Regions from separate parts of the Mycolicibacterium thermoresistibile genome, predicted to be linked through region 2. Evidence: riboswitches for the same ligand, from Rfam matches in the RefSeq annotation. Region 2 holds a riboswitch; each other region holds the start of a gene.
The links. Region 2 has a riboswitch for cobalamin ahead of CKW28_RS20540 (energy-coupling factor ABC transporter permease). Riboswitches for the same ligand answer to the same signal wherever they lie in the genome.
Positions count from the first base shown of each region.

Region 1 (3,342 bases), 400 kb from region 2:
CGTGACTCATACCTCAGTAGTACCGTGAGAAACCGTGACCGTCTCTGCGCTATCGGCCAGGAACTTAGCTTCTTCGGCCAAGCCGCCGCAGATCGATCTGCGCCGCGGCGGCCGCGCCCTCGGCGGCAGTTATCTGTACGAGGGCGACAAACTGCAGACCGGCTGGCACTCCCACGACGTCCACCAGATCGAGTACGCCATCGGCGGGGTCGTCGAGGTCCAGACCCGGACCGGTCACTATCTGCTCCCACCCCAGCAGGCGGCGTGGCTGCCGGTCGGCCTGGAACATTCGGCGACGATGAACCCCGACGTCAAGACCGTGGCGGTGATGTTCGACCCGCAGCTGGTGCCCGACGCCGGCAACCGCGCCCGGATCCTGGCGGTGTCACCGCTGATCCGGGAGATGATGATCTACGCGCTGCGCTGGCCGATCGACCGGCCGCACGGCGACGAGATCTCCGACACCTTCTTCCGCACCCTGGCCCATCTGGTGTCGGAGGCCCTCGATCACGAGGCCCCGCTCAGCCTGCCCACCTCAGACCACCCGATCGTGGCCGCGGCGATGGCCTACACCAAGGAGCATCTGCAGTCGGTGACCGCAGAGGAGGTCAGCCGCGCGGTCGCGGTGTCCGAACGCACCCTGCGCCGACAGTTCCGGCAGGCCACCGGAATCTCCTGGCGCACTTATCTGCTGCACGCCCGCATGCTCAAGGCGATGGCGTTGCTGGCCGCACCGGACCAGTCGGTGCAGGAGACCGCCAGCGCGGTCGGTTTCGACAGTCTGAGCGCCTTCACCCGGGCGTTCACCCAGTTCTGCGGCGAGACCCCGTCGGCCTACCGGCACCGAATCAGCACCGATCCGCACAGCAGGCCCACCAGCGCCGATCCGATCGGGTAAGAACACCATATGGTTCTTCAGCACATCTCCGGCCTCCGCAAATCGGCGCAGAGCTCCGGACGGCCGGTCGACTTCAACGGCACGTGGCTCAACGAACTCGGCTCGGAACTGCATCTGGAGGTCGACGGACAGGGCAGGGTGACCGGAACCTTCCAGACCGCGGTCGGCGCCCCGCAACCGACGCAGAAGTTCGAGGTGACCGGGTTCGTGGCCGGTGATGTGCTCGCGTTCTGCGTCAACTTCGGCGCCTACGCCTCGCTGTCGAGCTGGGTCGGCCAGCACACGGTCGAGGACGGCAACGAAGTCATCAAGGCGATGTGGCTGCTGGGCCGCGACATCAAGGACGCCGACGAGCCCACCGATCTGTGGAGCGCTGTGCTCACCGGCGCCAGCAACTTCCGCCGTTGAACCCACGCTGAACCCACACCGCGGGTCGGTCCGACCGGCCTGCTAACTTTCTGGCTGCCAGTCGCACCCCGCACCCGGGGTCAGGGAATCCGGTGCGAATCCGGAGCTGACGCGCAGCGGTGACGGTGACGGGCCGAGCACGATGCCACTGGGCGACACCGCCTGGGAAGGCGCTCGGCCCGGTTTGAGCCGAAGCCCGAAGACCTGCTGGCCCTCCCGGCGTTGCGCCGCGAGGTCGTACCCCCGGCTCCGCGTCACGAGCCCCGGCCTCGAAAGGTCTGTGTATGCCTGCCCGTATCAGGAATGCCCGTGTCACGAAGCTGACCGCGACGTTCGCCGCGGTGCTCACCGTGACCGGTTGTGCCGGATCGGCCGCCACGTCCGCATCCCCCGACACCGCCGACGGCTATCCGGTCCAGCTGGAGAACTGCGGCCGGACCGTGTCGATCCCCGCCCCACCTCAGCGCGCGGTGTCGCTCAATCAGGGGTCGACGGAGATCCTGTTGTCGCTGGGACTGGCCGACCGGATGGTCGGCACCGCGACGTGGACCGACCCGGTCCGGGAGAACCTCGCCGCCGACAACGCCGGCGTCGAACGGCTGGCCGACAACCATCCCTCCCTGGAGCGGGTGCTGCAGACCGAACCGGATCTGGTCACCGCATCGTTCGCCTCCACGCTCGGCCCGGGCGGTGTGACCACCCCGGAGGCGCTGGAGCAGCTCGGCATCCCGTCCTATCTGTCGCCGGCGGACTGCATCAAGAACAACGACACCGACGGTGACGGGTCGCGTGATGCGGCGCTCGAGATGGACACGGTCTACCAGGAGATCACCGACCTGGCCGAGATCTTCGGGGTCCCGGACCGCGGGGCCGCGCTGGTCGAGGAATTGCAGACCCGGATGGCCGCGGCCGCCGACACCGCACCCGGCGCACCGGTGCGGGTGCTGTTCTGGTTCGCCAACTCCGAATCACCGTATCTGGCCGGATGCTGCGGCGCCCCGGGCATCATCGCCCGCACCCTCGGGTTGACCAACGTCTTCGATGACACCAACGCCGAATGGCCGCAGGTCAATTGGGAGACGGTGGCCGACCGCGACCCGGACGTGCTGATCATCGGCGACCTCACCCGCAAGAGTCAGACCGCTGAGAGCGCGGCCGCCAAGATCGAGTTCCTAAAATCCCATCCGGTCACCCGGGAGCTCACTGCCGTCCGGGAGCAGCGCTACATCCCGTTGTCCGGGGCCGCGATGAACCCGTCGATCCGCACCGTCGACGGTGTCGAACAGGTGGCGGCGGCGCTGCGCGAGTTCGGGTTCGGCGGGTGAGCCTTGCCCACCGCGCCTGGCTGCTGGGCGCGTTCGGGCTGGCGGCGCTGCTCGCGTCGATCGCGGTGGCGGTGACGATCGGCCCGTCCACGGTGGGGGCCGGCGAGGTGTGGGCCGTGGTGCGGGCCAGACTCGCCGGACCGCCGTCGGGTCTCACCCGCATCCAGGAAGGCATCGTCTGGGATCTGCGGCTGCCGCGCAGCCTGCTGGCCGCCGCGTGTGGAGCCGGTCTGGCGGTGTGCGGGGTGATCCTGCAGTCGATGCTGCGCAATCCGCTGGCCGATCCGTTCCTGCTCGGCGTCTCCTCGGGGGCGTCCACCGGTGCGGTGTCGATCGTGGTGCTCGGGGTCGGCGCCGGGTCGATCGGGCTGGCCGGCGGCGCGTTCATCGGCGCGGTCGGCGCGTTCGGGTTGGTGCTGCTGCTGACGGTGGCGGCCGGGGGCGGCACCGACCGGGTCATCCTGGCCGGGGTGGCCACCACCCAGCTGTTCTCGGCGCTGACGTCGTTCATCGTGTTCACCGCCGCCGACGCCGAACAGACCCGCGGGGTGCTGTTCTGGCTGCTCGGTTCGCTGGCCAGCGCGTCGTGGCGGGATGTCGCGGTGGTGACCGCGCTGGTCGCGGCGGGCCTGGTGGCCTGCCTGGTGTGGGCGTCGTCGCTGGATTCGTTCACCTTCGGTGAGGACGCCGCCGCCGGCCTCGGGGTGCGGG
Region 1 covers NZ_LT906483.1:4,736,248-4,739,589, forward strand. The annotation lists gene CKW28_RS22545 (AraC family transcriptional regulator) at 35-898, shown strand; gene CKW28_RS22550 (avidin/streptavidin family protein) at 908-1,306, shown strand; cobalamin riboswitch at 1,350-1,532, shown strand; gene CKW28_RS22555 (ABC transporter substrate-binding protein) at 1,591-2,631, shown strand; gene CKW28_RS22560 (FecCD family ABC transporter permease) at 2,628-3,342, shown strand, end outside.
Region 1: linked by a shared signal. The riboswitch ahead of CKW28_RS22555 (ABC transporter substrate-binding protein) and the one ahead of CKW28_RS20540 (energy-coupling factor ABC transporter permease) in region 2 are both predicted to bind cobalamin.

Region 2 (3,342 bases):
CCCGCAGGGTCTGCGGGCCAAGCAGACCATGGACATGCTGAACTCCGACTGGCCGATCGGCGAGCCCTCGGTCAGCACCCTGGCGGCGCCCGAGCACGTCGCCGAGGTCACCGAGAGCATGGAGACGCTCTGGTGGGACCGGCCGATCACGCTCACCGCGGTCGACATCGGAGCCGGCACCGCCACCCTGCGGGTGCGCAACTCCTACGGCGCCGAACAGGACATCGAACTGCGCGTCGACGACGAGAGCCTCGTCGACCAGTTCGAGGTGACCCTGCGCCCGCCCACGATCGAGAACTGGGCGGACATCGACACCGAGCTGACCGAATCCGGGGCCCGGTACTCCTATCAGGTGTCCAGGGTGCTCCCGGCCCCGGGTGGCCGGCGGTGCGAACCGATCGCCGGCGCCAACACCGACCTGTCGCTGCCGCTCGCCTCCATCTTCAAGTTGTACGTGCTGTTGGCCGTCGCTGAGGCGGTGCGGGCCGGCACCCTGGACTGGGACGACCGGCTGACCGTCACCGAGCGGGCCAAGGCGGTCGGCTCGGCCGCACTGGACCATCTTCCGCCCGGCGCGCAGATCTCGGTGCGCGAGGCCGCCCAGCAGATGATCTCGGCCAGCGACAACATGACCACAGATCTGCTGATCGGCCGGCTGGGCACCGACGCGGTGGAACGCGCGCTGGTCGCCGCGGGCCATCACGATCCGGCCAGCATGACGCCGTTCCCCACCATGCACGAGCTGTTCTCGGTCGGCTGGGGTGAACCCGACCTGCGGGAGCAGTGGCAACACGCCTCCCCACAGGACCGGGCCGAGTTGTTACGGCAGGTCAGCTCCCGGCCCTACCGGCCGGATCCCCAACGCACCCACACCCCGGCGTCGAACTACGGCGCCGAATGGTTCGGCACCGCCAAGGACATCTGCCGGGTACACATCGCCCTGCAGGAGGCCGCCGTGGGACCGGCGGCGCCGGTCCGCGACATCCTGTCGGCCATTCCCGGGGTGTCGGTGGACCGGTCCACGTGGACCTACATCGCCGCCAAGGGCGGCAACCTGCCCGGTGATCTGACGTTCAGTTGGTACGCGGTCGATCACACCGGCCAGCCGTGGGTGGTGAGTTTCCAGCTGAACTGGCCGCAGTACCGCAGCAAGACCGCCGCCGGCTGGCTGCTGTCGATCGTGCATCAGGCGTTCGAACTCATCCCGGTCGGATGACCGCGCCATCCGGGCGGCCGCAGCGTCCGCCCGGTGTACGCTCTCACTGCCGCGGTGACGGGAACCCGGTGGGAATCCGGGGCGGCCCTCGCCACTGTGAGCGGGAAGTCGGTGTTCTCGATGCCACTGCCGGCGCGCACGCGCAGGTGGGAAGGCGAATACCGGCGTTCCGGCGCATCTCGACGCGCCGGTGCACCCGTCAGCCAGGAGACCGGCCGCGGGCACGGACACTATGCCCACGAGGTGCTGGGCAGAAAGGTACGCCTTCACCATGCACATCGCCGAAGGTTTCCTGCCGCCGGTACATGCGGTCGCCTGGACCGTGGCGGCGGCGCCGTTCGTGATCTACGGGGCCCGGCAGGTCGTCATCACGGTCCGGCGCCAGCCGTCGTCCGGGCCGCTGCTGGCGGCGGTCGGCGCGTTCTCGTTCGTGATGTCCGCGATCAAACTGCCGTCGGTGACGGGCTCGAGCTCGCATCCGACCGGAACCGGACTCGGCACGGCGATCTTCCGGCCACCGGTCATGGCCTTCCTCGGGTCGATCGTCCTGCTGTTCCAGGCGCTGCTGCTCGCCCACGGCGGGATCACCACGCTCGGGGCGAATGCGTTCTCGATGGCGATCGCCGGCCCGTGGGCGGGCTTCGCGGTCTACGTCGCGCTGCGCCGGGCCGGCGTGGGTGTGTTGCCGGCGGTGTTCGCGCTGGCCTTCGTCGCCGACCTCGTCACCTACATCGTCACGAGCATCCAGCTCGCGCTGGCGTTCCCGGCCGCCGAGGGCGGCTTCACGGAGAGCCTGGTCGAGTTCCTGGGGGTGTTCGCGCTGACGCAGGTGCCGCTCGCGGTCGTCGAAGGACTCATCACCGTGGTGCTCGTGCGCATCCTCATGCACGTGGCCTCCTCCGAGTTGCTGAGGCTGCGCTTCCTCAAGAGCCACGAAGTCCCCGCCGGGGCCGACGTCGAGCCCGGCTCCGAACGCGAGGAGGTCCAGCGATGAGCACCCGATCCGGTCGACCTGCCACCCGCAGATCCGTCGCACTCCTTGCGGCGCCACTGCTGATCCTGGCCGCCGTGATCGCCGTCGGCTCGATGTGGTACGGCTACGCACAGGACGCCGACGCGGAGTTCTCCGGTGCCGACGGGCAGGCCGAAGAGGTGATCGGCGCGATCGAAGAGGGCTACGAACCGTGGTTCTCGCCGCTGGTCGGCGAGCTTCCGGGTGAAGTCGAGTCCGGGCTTTTCGCACTGCAGGCGGGCATCGGTGGTATCGCACTGGGCGCCGCGGTCGGCTGGTACGCCGGGCGTGCACGCGGGCGCCGCGAAACCGCGCCGGCCGGTCCCGGACCGGTCGGGGAATCCGAAGGGGACCGTGGCGGCCACTGAGTCGCAACCGTGAATCCCCTCGATCTCAGCGCGGCACACAACCGGTGGTCGGGCGTCCCCGCGGCCGAGAAGCTCTGCTTCTACGGCGGGCTGTTGCTCTGCGCGATGCTGCTTCCGCCGCGCACCGGAGCGCCGTTGGTACTGCTGGTGGTCGCGGTCTCCACCCTGGTGTTCGCCCGGGTGCAGGTCCGGCTCTTCCTGCTCGCGATGCTGGGCCCGCTGGTGTTCATCATGCTCGGCGCGTTGCCGATCGCGGTGAGCCTGCGCGGCGGGCCGCACTGGGAGCCGGGCGGGGTCGATCTTGCGCTCGACACCGCTCTGCGGGCACTCGCCGCATCGGCCGCGACGATCAGTCTGGCCATGACCACGCTGATGGCCGACCTGCTCGACCTGGCCCGGCGGGCCGGGACTCCCCCCGCTCTGTGCCACGTGGCCGATCTGACCTACCGTCTGGTCGGCATCCTGTTGCGGTCCGCGCTGCGGGCCAGGGAAGCCGTCGGCCTGCGGTTGGGGCTGCGTCGGCCGCGTGACGCCATCACCGTGATCGGCACCCAGTTCGCACTCATCTTCATCCGCGGCACCGACCGCGCCAGGGCCATGTCGGAGGCGATGTCGCTGCGGGCGGATCCGGGGGCGACCGCCGTTCTCACCTCGGCCCGCCCGGTCCGCGCATCCCGTCTGGTGGGCACGGCGGCGCTGCTCGCCGCGATCGCCGCGGTGGCCACGCTGACCTGGCTGGGCTGGAA
Region 2 covers NZ_LT906483.1:4,340,601-4,343,942, forward strand. The annotation lists gene CKW28_RS20535 (serine hydrolase) at 1-1,216, shown strand, start outside; cobalamin riboswitch at 1,252-1,450, shown strand; gene CKW28_RS20540 (energy-coupling factor ABC transporter permease) at 1,488-2,210, shown strand; gene CKW28_RS20545 (cobalt ECF transporter S component CbiN) at 2,207-2,596, shown strand; gene CKW28_RS20550 (energy-coupling factor transporter transmembrane component T family protein) at 2,606-3,342, shown strand, end outside.

Region 3 (3,342 bases), 1.8 Mb from region 2:
AGATGCGCACGCCCCGTCGTGGGGTGGCGGACGACGTCGCCGACGACGTCGAACACCTGTCGGAGCAACTCGGGCTCCAACACCTCGGCCGGCGGTCCGTGAGCGAGCACCCGGCCGTCGGCGACGACCGCGACCGCATCGAAATACCGCAGCACCAGGTCGAGGTCGTGCATCGCGGCGACCACGGTGCAGCCGAGCTCGTGAAGGATCTGCAACAGCCGCAGCTGCCATGCGGCATCGAGATGGTTGGTGGGTTCATCCAGCACCAGCACCGGCGTCTGCTGCGCCAACGCCCTGGCCAGCACCACCCGGTGGCGTTCCCCACCGGACAGCCGCGAACAGGGCCGGTCGGCCCAACTGCCCAGACCGACGACGGTCAGGGCCGCCCGCACGACGGTGCGTTCGGCCAGATCGGATCCCGACCACGGCGTGCGGTAGGGAATGCGCCCCAGGCCGACCGCCTCCCCGACGGTCAGCTCGCCGGACGGCTGTTCCTCCTGCCCCACCACCGCGATGGTTCTGGCCCGCCGCCGCGCCGACATCCGGTGCAGATCCTCATCACCGACCCGGACGGTGCCCGAAGCCGGTGTGTCCAGACCCGACAGCACCCGCAACAGCGTGGACTTCCCGGCCCCGTTCGGACCCACAACGGCCAGTCGGGTGCCGGCGGGAACCATCAGATCGACTTCGGACACAATGGTTCTGGCGCCCCGGCGACAATCCACACCGTGTGCGCTGAGCGGTGCGCTGGTCAGCGTGGCGATCATGTGGCGCCTCCGAACTCGTAGCGGCGCCGCCCCATGAGGAACAGGAACACCGGAGCGCCGATGAGACCGGTGACGATGCCCAGCGGCATCTCCCGCGGTGCGGCCAGTTCCCGGGAGACCACATCCACCCACACCAGAAACAGCGCTCCCGCGCACACCGTCACCGGAAGCATGGCGCGGTGCGTCGCGCCGACGATCAGCCTGGCTGCGTGCGGCACGATCAGCCCGATGAAACCGATGCCGCCGGCCACGGCCACCAACACACCGACGAGCACGCCCTGCATCGCGAACAGCCCGTTGCGCAGGGCCCGCACCGGGACCCCGAGCGATGCCGCGGTGTCGGACCCGGCCGCGTACGCGTCCAGCCACGAATGGATCAGCAACGCCCCGACCAGACCGATCGCCACCACGGCCGCGGCGAGCGGAACTTTGGCCCAGGTCGCCCCGGCGACGCTGCCGAGCAGCCAGAACATCACGCTCTCGGCCGCATGCGGATCCCCGGCGGTGAACACCAGCAGCGAGGACACCGCCATGTAGGCCGAGGACAGCACCACACCGGACAGGATCAACCGCAGCGCGGTGAGTCCGCCCTGGGCGCGGGCCACCGTGTAGACGGTGAGGGTCGCCGCCATCGCGCCGAACAGCGCCCCACCCGACAGCGCCCACACGCCGAACCCGGACAGCACGCCCAGCGTCATGACGGCCGTGGCGCCCACCGCCGCACCGGCGGACACCCCGAGCAGGTACGGCTCGGCGAGCGGGTTCCGGACGAGGGCCTGCATCAGCGCGCCGGCCAGGGCCAGACCGGCGCCCACGACGGCCGCCAGGATCGAACGCGGTAACCGCAACTCCCAGATGATGACGGCATACCCCGCATCGACCTCGGCGCCGGTGAGCCGTCCGAGCACGGTGCGCCACACCTCGCCCAGCGGAATGTGCTCGGCCCCGAAAGCGATCGACACGATGATGCTCACCACGGTGAGCACCGCGAGCACCCCGGTCAGGACTCCGGGCGACATCCGCCGAGCAGTGGGAACCGACGCTGCGCCGGTTCGATCACCCGTTCGCTCGGGCAGGGTCAGGGACACAGTGTCCGCACCCGGTGCTCCGGGCGGCGCTTCGAACGGCCGGATCGCCTGGATGAGTGCCGCCTGGCAGGTCGTCGTGGACACGGCACGGACACGCTGTGCGGAGGGCCGAGCGTCATCACGGATATCGCCTCTGTATGCCGGGGTATCTGATCGCGAGATACCGGTGGACACCAGCGAGGACGGCAGGTCTTCGGACTCGGGATCGCCCGGACGCGACGCCTTCCCGGATTGCTCCAGTGGCCGATGTCGGGTCCGTCCCCCATACCGCTGCGCGCCAGTCCCGGATTCGCACCGGGTTCCCTGGCATCCGCGTTGTACGGATGCGACCGTCCTCGAGGGCCGAGACTATCAAGCGTCTCCGGTCCCGTGCCGTCACCGGCCCGAATCGACCACCGCCACCACGTGGCCTTCGTCCGCGGATTGCTTGATCCCGGCCGCGATGACGAGGGCCGACAACACGACGGCGACCAGGAGAAGTGCCGCGACGTCGCCCCACAGATGCCCGATGTCGTGTCCGCCGCCGAGCGACTGGACCGCCATGATCGCGGCGTGGACGGCGCTGGAGACGACGGTGAACCAGATCAGGCTGAGGTGTGCCCCGGGCCGGCGGGCGGCGTTCCACAGGAACAGGCCCAGCGTCGCATACAGGCCGACGATCATCATGAAGTAGTCGGACTGGTACGGAGCGCCGGAATGCCATGACCAACCCGACGGCCACACCACCGCCAACGGATACAGCAGCATCACCGCCCCGAACACGACGAGCGCGATCTGCAGGAGCCTGTGGCTGATTGAGGGTGACTCGATTGAGGGTGACTGGGCCGACGGTGACAAGGCGCTCCCCAGGACGTGACGGACAGGCGGATTCAGTTTGGGTAAGCCACCACGTTGATGAGCACACCGTACGCCCGGCCCTCCCGCGACGCGGCGAAATCCTCTTCCGCGACGCGGCGAGATCGTCGACGCGCTTCCACGGCCTTCCATGGCGTGTTTGCATGGGGATCGCCGCCCCGCGGGCGTCGCTCGCTAACGTGTCCGCATGGTGCACCCGGCATTGACGATTCCCCCGCGGTGGGAGGACGTCACCCCCGAATGGATGACGGCCGCGATCTCGACCCGGCACCCCGGGGCGACCGTCGAACGGGTCACCCTCCTCCTGCGTGACGACGGGACCAATCGCCGGGCCCGCTTCGAACTGGCTTATGCGTCCGGCACCGGTCCCCGCCGGGTGTTCGTCAAGGCCGAGTCCGGCGTGCCCGGACGACGCGAGATCCACTACGAGAACGGCAACCTGTTCAACGAATCCTGGCTCTACCGAGCGCTGCTCGACGGGCGCACCGAACTGCCGCTGGAACATCCGCGCGCCTACGCCGTCGCGATCGATGAGTCCGCGCTCGACTACGTCATCGTCTTCGAGGATCTGCTCGAGCGCTCCGCCGATCCGCGCGACCCCACCCGCCCCCTGACGGCCGATCAGGTGGCCG
Region 3 covers NZ_LT906483.1:2,563,072-2,566,413, forward strand. The annotation lists gene CKW28_RS11975 (ABC transporter ATP-binding protein) at 1-767, opposite strand, end outside; gene CKW28_RS11980 (FecCD family ABC transporter permease) at 764-1,786, opposite strand; cobalamin riboswitch at 2,023-2,204, opposite strand; gene CKW28_RS11985 (DUF6632 domain-containing protein) at 2,231-2,665, opposite strand; gene CKW28_RS11990 (phosphotransferase family protein) at 2,898-3,342, shown strand, end outside.
Region 3: linked by a shared signal. The riboswitch ahead of CKW28_RS11980 (FecCD family ABC transporter permease) and the one ahead of CKW28_RS20540 (energy-coupling factor ABC transporter permease) in region 2 are both predicted to bind cobalamin.

Region 4 (3,342 bases), 410 kb from region 2:
TGACCGTCGACCGGGTCGGCGAGCAGCGGCTGCCGCTGGCCGAGCAGATCGCCGCCGCCCGGGCCGCCCACCCCACGGGCGCGGTGTCGTCGGTCCGTCCACCGGTGACCGCCGAGGAGACCACCCAGGTGACCTTCGCCGTCGACCCGGAAACGTCAGGGGTGCCGGCGGATTACGCCCGCACCGTGTTCGTCGACCCCTACACCGGCGAGGTGCGCGGGACGTTGACCACCTACGGCCAGTGGATGCCGGTGCGGGCCTGGTTCGACGAGCTGCACCGCAACCTGCACCTGGGCGCCGTCGGCCGGCACTACAGCGAGTTGGCCGCCAGCTGGCTGTGGGTGATCGCGCTCGCCGGCCTGGTTCTGTGGGTGCGGCACCGCCGCCGGTCCGGGGGTCTGCGGCGGCTGGCCCTCCCCGACCGGGCCGGCCCCGACGGCAGTCCGAACAGCCGCAACCGGGCGGTGTCCCGGCACGCCGCGGTCGGGGTGTGGCTGCTGGTGGCGCTGCTCGGGTTGTCGGCCACCGGGATCACCTGGTCCCGGTACGGCGGCGCGTCGGTGGATCGGCTGCAGCAGCAGCTCAACTCGAAGGCCCCCGCGGTCGACACGTCGCTGAGCACCCCGGCAACCGGGCAGCACGGCCATGCCGGTCACCACAGCGGGACCGGTTCCGGTGACGAGCTGCTCGCCGGGGTGGACACGGTGCTGCGATCGGCTCAGCAGGCCGGGTTGGCCGGCCCGATGTGGCTGTACCCGCCCGCCGAACCGGGTGAGGCCTGGCGGGCCGCGGAGCGCAAGCGGGACTGGCCGACCCGCAATGACGCGGTGGCGGTCGATCCGGTTTCCGGGGAGATCACCGACCGGGTGGACTTCGCCGACTGGCCGCTGCTGGCCAAGCTGACCCGGTGGACCATCGACGCCCACATGGGAATCCTGTTCGGCGTCGTCAACCAGGTGGTGCTGATCCTCACCGCGGTCGGGCTGATCTACCTGATCGTGCGCGGTTACCGGATGTGGTGGCAGCGCCGGCCGGTCCGCGGAACGGCCTGGGCGGTCGGGCGGCCGCCGCTGCGGGGAGCCCTGCGCGCACTGGGCCCGCTGCCGGCGACGGTTCTGGTGCTGACCGCCGCGCTGGTGGGCTGGTTCCTTCCGCTGTTCGGGTTGAGTCTGCTGGCGTTCGTGGCGGTCGACGCGGCAGTCGCGTGGTACAAGCGCCGACGCACCTGAAGGCCGGGCTGAATACCGCTCCGACGCAGCCGGTCTGGCGGCCCTGCCCGGCGGAATCGCCGGGCAGGGTACCCTGAGCGGTGCAGCTGGTTTGCCGACGCGCCGCGGCGCATCGGCATCGAGTGGCGGATCCCTCCACGGACCGTCATGAGAGGGAACCCGGTGAGAGTCCGGGACTGTCCCGCAGCGGTGTGCAGGAACGACCGCCGTCATCGGCACTGGCCCGCAAGGGCTGGGAAGCGACGGCCAGTAGGAACCGAAGACGAATGCCTGCGAGTCCGAAGACCTGCCGGCTGTGCCGGGCGCGCCGCGTCCGGCGCGCATCGCCTCGTGGACTGGGCTGATGGCTACCGGCTGTCGGTCGGTGGGCGCCCAAAGGCGATGAGCATCCCCCGCACCGAAGGACGCCGAGTGACATCCCAAGCGACATCGCAACCGACATCCCGACCCACACCGCAACCGTTCCGGGCCACCGTACTGGGCACGCCACGCATCGGCCCCAACCGCGAACTCAAACGAGCGGTCGAGGGATACTGGTCCGGCAGGATCGACCGGTCGACGCTGCACGAGGTGGCCGCCGACCTGCGCCGCACCGGCAACGCCCGGCTGGTGGAGGCCGGGCTGGACTCGGTTCCGGTCAACACGTTCTCCTACTACGACCACGTGCTCGACACCGCGGTGATGTTGGGGGCTCTGCCACCGCGGGTCACCGGGAACGCCGAACTGGCCGATGACCTGGACCGCTACTTCGCCGCCGCCCGGGGCACCGACACCGTCGCGCCGCTGGAGATGACCAAGTGGTTCGACACCAACTACCACTACCTCGTCCCCGAGATCGGACCGGACACCACCTTCTCGCTGCATCCGGACAAGGTCCTCGCCGAACTGGAAGAGGCGCTGCAGCAGGGTGTTCCGGCACGTCCGGTGATCCTCGGACCGCTGACGTTCCTGGCGTTGAGCAAGGCCGTCGACGGCGGCCCGGAACCGATCGAACGGCTCGACGAGGTGCTGCCGCTGTATGCCCGGCTGCTGGGCCTGCTGGCCGACGCCGGGGCCGCCTGGGTGCAACTGGACGAACCGATCCTGGTCACCGACAGTCTGGCCGATGCGGCGGAGCTGGCCCACCGGGCCTACATCACCCTGGCCCAAACCCCCACCCGGCCCGGGATTCTCGTGGCGACGTACTTCGGTGAGCTGGGCGGCGTGCTGTCCGCGCTGGCCCGCACCCCGGTTGAGGCGATCGGCATCGACCTGGTCGCCGGCGCCGGTCAGCCGGTCGCCCAGGTTCCCGAACTCGCCGGAAAGCTCGTGGTCGCGGGGGTGGTCGACGGCCGCAACGTGTGGCGCACCGACCTGGAGGCGGCGCTGGGCACCCTGGCGACCCTGCTGGGCAGCACCGCCGCGGTGGCCGTGTCCACCTCGTGTTCCACACTGCATGTCCCGTACTCGCTGGACGCCGAGACGGATCTGGACGATTCGCTGCGCGGTTGGCTGGCGTTCGGTGCGGAGAAGGTGTCCGAAGTGGTCACCCTGGCCACCGCGCTGCGCGACGGCCGCGATGCCGTCGCCGACGCCATCGACGCGGCCAGGGCGGCGTTGGCATCCCGCAAGACCGATCCCCGGCTGCGCAACGAGCAGGTCCGAGCACGGCTGGCGGGCATCGCCGCCAGAGGGCTCCGGCGGGCGCCCGCGGCGGCGCGGCGGGCCGCTCAGCAGGAGCGGCTGCGGCTGCCGTTGTTGCCCACCACGACGATCGGCTCGTTCCCGCAGACCGTGGAGATCCGCAGGACCCGGGCGGCGCTGCGGTCCGGTGCGATCGACGAGGCGGAGTACACGCGGCGGATGCGGGATGAGATCGCCGCGGTCATCCGGCTGCAGGAGGAGCTCGGCCTCGACGTGCTGGTGCACGGTGAGCCGGAACGCAACGACATGGTGCAGTACTTCGCCGAACAGCTCGACGGTTTCGCCGCCACCCGGAACGGCTGGGTGCAGTCGTACGGCACCCGGTGCGTGCGGCCGCCGATCCTCTACGGCGATGTGGCCCGACCGCGGCCGATGACCGTCGACTGGATCACCTACGCGCAGTCGCTGACCGACAAGCCGGTCAAGGGCA
Region 4 covers NZ_LT906483.1:4,745,790-4,749,131, forward strand. The annotation lists gene CKW28_RS22595 (PepSY-associated TM helix domain-containing protein) at 1-1,229, shown strand, start outside; cobalamin riboswitch at 1,352-1,519, shown strand; gene metE (5-methyltetrahydropteroyltriglutamate--homocysteine S-methyltransferase) at 1,611-3,342, shown strand, end outside.
Region 4: linked by a shared signal. The riboswitch ahead of metE (5-methyltetrahydropteroyltriglutamate--homocysteine S-methyltransferase) and the one ahead of CKW28_RS20540 (energy-coupling factor ABC transporter permease) in region 2 are both predicted to bind cobalamin.